Regions from separate parts of the Luteibacter sp. 3190 genome, predicted to be linked through region 2. Evidence: predicted binding sites of a transcription regulator. Region 2 holds the regulator's gene; the other holds the start of a gene.
The links. Region 2 encodes FliA, which starts transcription of late flagellar genes. Its sites were predicted from a motif close to TAAAGTTTNNCNNNCNNNGGCCGATAA; they were not measured.
Positions count from the first base shown of each region.

Region 1 (3,406 bases), on a different contig from region 2:
ACAACGGCGTGGCACGCTTCACGGTGTACCGCAGCGACACACGCGATACGCTCTTCAGCCAGACCGACACGACCGTGTTCCCGAACGTCACCAACGTGCAGAACGTCGGCCTCGTGAGGACGCGCGGTGCGGAGGCGAGTTACGATGCGCGCGACGTCGTCTGGCCGGGCGTCGACCTCACCGCGAACGTCGCCTGGACGCAGGCCACCACCGTGACGAACCGGAAGAATCCGGCGTCGGAAGGCAAGCAGTTCTATCGCATCCCCCGGTGGCGGGCGAACCTCGTCGCCACCTGGCGCGCGACCGAACGGCTCGCGCTCACGCTCGCCGGCCGCTATTCGGGAAGGCAGTACAACACGCTCGACCACAGCGACATCCATCCCGACACGTTCGGCGGCGCCAGCGACTTCCTTACCTTCGACGCGAAGGTCACGTGGAAGGCCGGCGATCACGTCGACCTCGGCGTGGGCGTCGACAACCTGACGGATCGGCGTTACTACGTGTACTACCCCTACCCCTCGCGCACGTACCTCGTGGAGGCGAAGTTCCACCTCTGAGCGTCAGGCGGCTTCGTCGGCGAGGCTGAAGTAGGCCACTTCCCGCTTCAGCGTTTCGGCGCTCTCGCGCATCGCGCGGCTCGCGCCGGCGGCGCGACCGACGAGCTCCGCGTTCTCGCGCGCGACGCCGTCGATGCCCGCCACCGCTTCGTCGACACGCGCGATGCCGTCGCGCTGGCCGCGGGTGGCGTCCATCACGGAGGCCATCATCGTCGCCAGCGACGACACGCGCGTGCCGATGTGCGAAAGCACGTCGGCCGCGCGGTCGACGGAGGCGACGCCGGCCTGGACGGCTTCGTCGCTCTCCGAGATCAGCGTGCGGATGTCGCGTGCCGCGGCGGCGCAACGCCGCGCGAGCTCGCGCACTTCGTGCGCGACGACCGCGAAGCCACGGCCGTGCTCGCCGGCCCGCGCCGCCTCGACGGCGGCGTTGAGGGCGAGCAGGTTCGTCTGGAAGGCGACCTGGTCGACCAGGTCCAGAACCTCGGTCATGCGTTCGCTGTTGTGGCGGATGGCATGCATCGTGTCGATCGCGGCACCGGCGATGTCCCGACCCTGTTCCGTGAGTTCGCGCGCCTCGCCGACGGCGCCGTTGGCCTGCGTCGCCTGACCGAGGCCGGACGCGACGGCGGCGGCCATCTCGCGCATCGAGCGCGTGGTGTGGTCGACATGCGCGGCCTGGATGCGCGTGCGTTCGCTGAGCGCGTCGTTGCCGTGTTCGATCCCCGACGCGGCCTGCGCGACGAGCGCGGCACGATGACGGACGTGGGACACGACGCGCACGAGCTGCGCATCCATGTGCGAGAGCGAGGCAAGCAGGCGGCCCACCTCGTCGTCCCGGCCGACGTCGATGCGCTCGCCGAGGCGTCCCTGCGCGATGGCGGCGGCGACATCGGCGGCCTGACGCAGCCGGCGTCCCAGCGAGACGATGATCGCGACGTCGACCGTACCGGCGAGGACGAGGGCGACGCCGAGCAGCACCGACGACCAGACCGCGCCGCGACGGATCTCCGCGTGCTGCGCGTCCACCGCGGCCTTGCCGCCGTCGAGCGCGAGGGCGAACAGGTTGGAGAAGTCGCTCTTCAGGGGCACGACCGCCGCCTGCACGTCGTTCGACAGCTGCAACTGGGCGAGGTCGTATTGCTCCGCCCTGAGCAGCTCGAGCACCGCGTCCACCGCGTCGTCGGCGGCCTTGCGATGCGCGGCGGCGAGCTGGACGAGCTTCGCCTGGTCCCGGCCGAGGGCGCTGGCCTCGAGCGAGCGCCACTGGCGATCGATGCGCTTGCGGTCCGTGCCTATGGATGTCGCCGCATCGTCGAGCGCCGAGGGCAGCCGCGTCAGCGTCGCGTGGACCAGTGCGTCGAGCAGGTCGTTGTAATCGTTCTGGATGTGGCCGACGTCGGCGACCGGGGCGAGCGTGCCGCCAACGACGTCGTTGAGCCGGCGGTCGGCGGTGCGCAACTGCGCGCCACCCACGATCCACAGGGCGAGCAGAAGAAGGATCGTGCCAGCGAGCCGGAGCACCAGCCGGGTACGGAGCGTCAGGGTCGGAACGGAAAACCGGGGGAGGCGCATGGAAAGCTCGAGGGGAACGGGGAACCCTCGATGTCGGCGCCAAGCCCGCCGACTTTAGCGATTTTCGGCATATTTCGTTTTTATTTCAATAACTTGGCAGCGCGAAGACAGAGCCATGAGGCTCAGCGCAACTGGCTGTCCTTGCTGCCGCGGCGGTTGTACCCGGCGAAGGCGGCTTCGTCCCGATCGGCGGCTTCCTGGCAGGCGACGCACAGGCGCACGCCCGGGACGGCCTTGCGGCGCGCCTCGGGAATCGGGTTGTCGCACTCCTCGCAGCGCTCGAGGCTCGGCCCCCTCGCCATGCGGCTACGCGCACGCTTCACCGCGTCTTCGACGGTGGCGTCGATCTGGTCCTGAACGGCCGTGTCGCCGGCCCAACCGGTCGCCATGGGTCACCTCCGGGGGACTCGCACTTTCCCCCTAAGATGGTGGCAAACCCTTGGTTTTAAAGGCGTGACGAGGGCGTTGGTCCGCCCTCGCCGTCCTCCTCAGCCTTTCCTCGGTTCGTCGTAGATCCCGAACTCGGTGACGCCGGGCTGCTTGCCCGTCACCGACAGCCGCACGCGTTTCGCCGTCGTGCGCGGAATTTCATGGAACTGGTAATGCGCCGGCTTCGTTCCCGATACCAGCGTCACCCAGGCACCGTCGCGCTCGACCTCGACCCTGTAGGTGGCGATGCGGCTCGCATCCCCGTAACCCTCGGCATGCAGCGGCTCGACGATGGACAGCGTGTTGAACGACACCGGCGCGTCGAAGCGCACCTCGATCCACGCATCCTCCTTGCCGCGATCCGCGAGCCAGTAGCTGCGGAAATCGTCGTCGAAGGCCTGGTCGGGCCCGACCGCCTCGTCGCTCGCGCTGGCCCAGGCGGGCCGCCCCGCCGCGAGGTCGGGAGTGGTGATGGTCACCGAGCGCGCGATCTTCGGCGCGGGACCGGGGTTCTTCCACAGGCGCCCGATCTCCGCCAGCCGGGCCACGGCGTTGTCGTCGAAGCGGCCGTCGCGGTTCGGCGCGACGTTGAGGATCAGGTTGCAGTGGTTGTCGTTGAACGGCTTCAGCCACTCCTCGACGATGGTCTTCGCCGAGGCGAGTTCGGCCGTCGGGTAGGCCTTCTTCCAGAACCAGTCGCTCTGCAGCGTGGTGCCCGACTGCGACGGCACGGGGCTGTCCGGCGGAATCTTCTGACCCGCATGCTGCTCGTACTGCTTGATGTCCGTGTAGTACAGGGCGGTGCCGGGATAGCTGCCCGCGTTGTGATCGGTGAGCAGGCAATC
Region 1 is NZ_JAVDUO010000003.1:419,251-422,656, reverse strand. It holds gene J2X58_RS14710 (TonB-dependent receptor) at 1-557, shown strand, start outside; gene J2X58_RS14705 (methyl-accepting chemotaxis protein) at 561-2,132, opposite strand; gene J2X58_RS14700 (DksA/TraR family C4-type zinc finger protein) at 2,255-2,521, opposite strand; gene J2X58_RS14695 (alpha-L-fucosidase) at 2,621-3,406, opposite strand, start outside.
Region 1: a site for FliA is predicted at 2,163-2,189, ahead of J2X58_RS14705 (methyl-accepting chemotaxis protein). Genes of this name have one in related genera too.

Region 2 (3,406 bases):
CGCGCTCAGAACCCGAATTCGCTGAGCAGGCGGTCCACTTCGTCCTGGCTGACCTTGTCGGCCGCCGGTGCCGCGCCGCCCGCGAGCGACCCCGTGAGCCGCACCAGCTCCACGAGCGAGGATTCGACCTTCGCCATGAACGCCTCGACCTGCGCCACGCGCTGGCCGGAGAGGTCCTGCCAGGACTGGGCTTCGACCATTTCGCCGAACCCGATGTCGCAACTCTGCGCGAAGTCGCCCACGCGCACGGCCAGTGCCGTCGCGTTGCTGGCGAACGCCGGATCGGCCTGGTCGAGCACGAGCACCTCGTCGGCCTGGCGGGCCAGCGCCTGCGCCTGGGGGCGCAGCTTCTCGCTGAAGTCGAGCGTGCGGTGGGCCGCCTGCGAGCTCATCTCGAGGACGTCGCGCAGATGCTTGCGCGCGTCGCTCATGTTGCCCGGGACGCCGTCGGTGGAGATATCGGCGGCAAGGCGGCGTGCCGACTCGTGCAGGTCGCGCGCGAGGTGACCGAGCGCGAGGAAGATGTGCTGCTCGCGCGTGCGCAGGAGGTTGTCGAGCGCGTGCTCGAAGGCCACGCTGTCGTCGGCCTCGAAGAGTTCGCGCAGTTCGGGGGCGACGTCGCGGCCGCTGGAAAGCATCGTGTTCATGGTCATCCTTAGCCGGCGGCCGCGGCGAGCCGCTCGAAGATCTTGTCGAGTTTTTCCTTCAGCGTGACGGCCGTGAACGGCTTCACGACGTAGCCGTTCACGCCGCTCTGCGCGGCGGCGATGATCTGGTCGCGATTGTTCTCGGCGGTGACCATCAGCACCGGCAACGCCTTGAGCGCGGCGTCCGCGCGGATGGCGCGCAGGAGCTCGATGCCCGTCATGTTGGGCATGTTCCAGTCGGTGACCACGAGGTCGAAGGATTGCGAGCGCAGCATTGCGAGGGCCGCGTTGCCGTCTTCGGCTTCCTGGATCAGGGTGTTGGTGAAGCCGAGCTCCACCAGCAGGTTCCTGACGATGCGTCGCATGGTGGAGAAATCGTCCACCACGAGGATCTTCATGTTCTTGTCCAAAACTCGTCTCCGCCTTGCTGACCGCGCGTGCTTCTTACCGGCGACGGCACCGGGATGCCGTCAATGCTTGTCTTTCCAACCCGACATGCGAGCACGGAGGCGGATCAGGGCCTGGCCATGGATCTGGCACACCCGCGATTCGCTCACCCCCAGCACCGCACCGATTTCCTTCAGGTTGAGTTCTTCATCGTAGTACAGCGACATGACCAGCTTCTCGCGCTCGGGCAGTCCGTCGATGGACTGCGCCAGCGCGTCGCGCAGGCCTTCCTGCTCGAACAATCCTTCCGGGCCCGTGGCGTCCGGGTCCGCGACGTCGATCGCCGCGCCCTCGTCGCCTTCGGGCGCCGTCAGGCTCAGCAACCGCGCGCTCGCCGCGTCGGCCAGGATCTGGTTGTATTCCATGGCGTCGATGCCCAGCCGCTTCATCACTTCCGCGTCTTCGGCATCCGCGCCCGTCTCGTTTTCGATCTGCCTCGTCACCTCCGCCACCTCGCGCAACTTCCGGTGGACGGAGCGCGGGGTCCAGTCCGTCTTGCGCAGTTCGTCCAGCATGGCGCCACGTATGCGGATGCCCGCATAGGTTTCGAAGCTGGCCGCGCGAGTCGGCGAATAATTCCTCGCGGCCTCGAGCAGTCCGATCATCCCGGCCTGCATGAGGTCGTTAGCATCCACGCTTGGCGGCAGCCTGCCCATCAGGTGATAGGCGATGCGGCGCACCAGCGGCGCGTGAGTCCTCACCAGTTGGTCAGGCGGAATCCGCGTGATCTCCAGGTATTCGGTCGCGACACTCACAGTGGCAGCCCTCCCCCCAGGTGGGACCGTTCGGCGAAGAAACCGATACGGCCCTGCGCGCGGGGCTCGGGTTCACCCCATGTATCGACCGACCTGGCCAGATTCTTGAATCCGACCGCGGAGCGGCTGCTCGGCCAGGCGTCGACGACCGCCGCCTGGCGGCGGATGGCCTGGCGCAGGTACTCGTCGTGCGGCACCATCCCCATGAAATCGAGCGACACGTCGAGGAAGCGGTTGGTGACCCGGGACAGCTTCTCGAACAGCTGGCGGCCTTCCTGGGCGTGCCGGACCATGTTCGCCACGATGCGGAAGCGGTTGACCGCGAACTCGCGGCTCATGACCTTGATCAGGGCATAGGCGTCGGTCAGCGAGGCAGGCTCGTCGCAGACCACCACCACCACCTCGTCGGACGCCGCGGCGAACATCGACACGCTGTCGGAGATGCCGGCGGCCGTGTCGACGATCAGGTATTCGGGGGGCAACGTGTACTCGTCGAACGCGCGGATGACCGCGGCGTGCTCGATGTTCGGCAGCTGGGCCATGCGACGGGCGCCGGACGTGGCCGGGATGACCTTCAGGCCGTGCGCGGCCGGGAGCACCAGGTCCTCGATGGCGCATTCGCCTTCGAGCATGTGCCCGAGGTGCCGCGTGGGCTGGAGGCCGAGGAGCACGTCGATGTTCGCCATCGCGAGGTCGGCGTCCAGCAACAGCACGTCGCGCCCGCCCATGGCCAGGGCCATGCCGAGGTTCACGGCCACCGTGGTCTTGCCCACGCCGCCCTTGCCGCCCGCGATCGCGATGCTGCGGGTGGGCCGGCGGTCGGCGAGCCAGTTGAGGCCGGCGGCCTGGGTCGTATCGACGTGTGTGTTCATAGAAAGATCACTGCAGGAATGGGACGGAGTCACGCAGGGAGTCGGGCGGGCGCGGCGCGGCCGGTCAGGCCATCGCCGGGGGTGAGAGGCCGAACCGTTCGGCCAGGACGGCGTCGTCGGGTTCGTCGTTGCGCTGCTTGAGGAGCTGTGCGGCCAGGCAGACGAGCTTGCGCGCGTCGGCCGTGGCGATGTCTTCGGGCACGCGCTGACCATCCGTGGTGTAGTCCAGCGGCATGCCGTGGCGGATCACCGCCGAGAGGGCGCCGCCGATCAGCGGCGCTTCGTCGAGCTTGGTGAGGATCGCGCTCTGCGGCGCCAGCGGCGCATAGGCGCGGATGGCGTTGTCGATCGCCTGCGCCTGCGCGTTGGCGGCGAGCACCAGGCAGACGCGGACGTCGGAGGTCGCGCGCAGCGTCTCGAACTGCTGTTGCAGCTTGGGATCGTTGCCGGCGAGGCCCGCGGTGTCGACCAGCACGGTATGACGGCCGCGCAGCTGCAACAGCACGTTGCGCAGGCTGGTGGCGTCGTGGGCGTTGAACACGCGCACGCCGAGCAACCGGCCGTAATGCTCAAGCTGGGCGCCGGCGCCGATGCGGTACTGGTCGGCGCTGATCAGGGCGACGTTCGACGCGCCGTGGCGAAGCACCGCGCGCGCGGCGAGCTTGGCGATGGTCGTCGTCTTGCC
Region 2 is NZ_JAVDUO010000001.1:2,107,084-2,110,489, forward strand. It holds gene J2X58_RS09520 (protein phosphatase CheZ) at 6-647, opposite strand; gene cheY (chemotaxis response regulator CheY) at 656-1,057, opposite strand; gene J2X58_RS09530 (RNA polymerase sigma factor FliA) at 1,118-1,849, opposite strand; gene J2X58_RS09535 (P-loop NTPase) at 1,846-2,721, opposite strand; gene flhF (flagellar biosynthesis protein FlhF) at 2,786-3,406, opposite strand, start outside.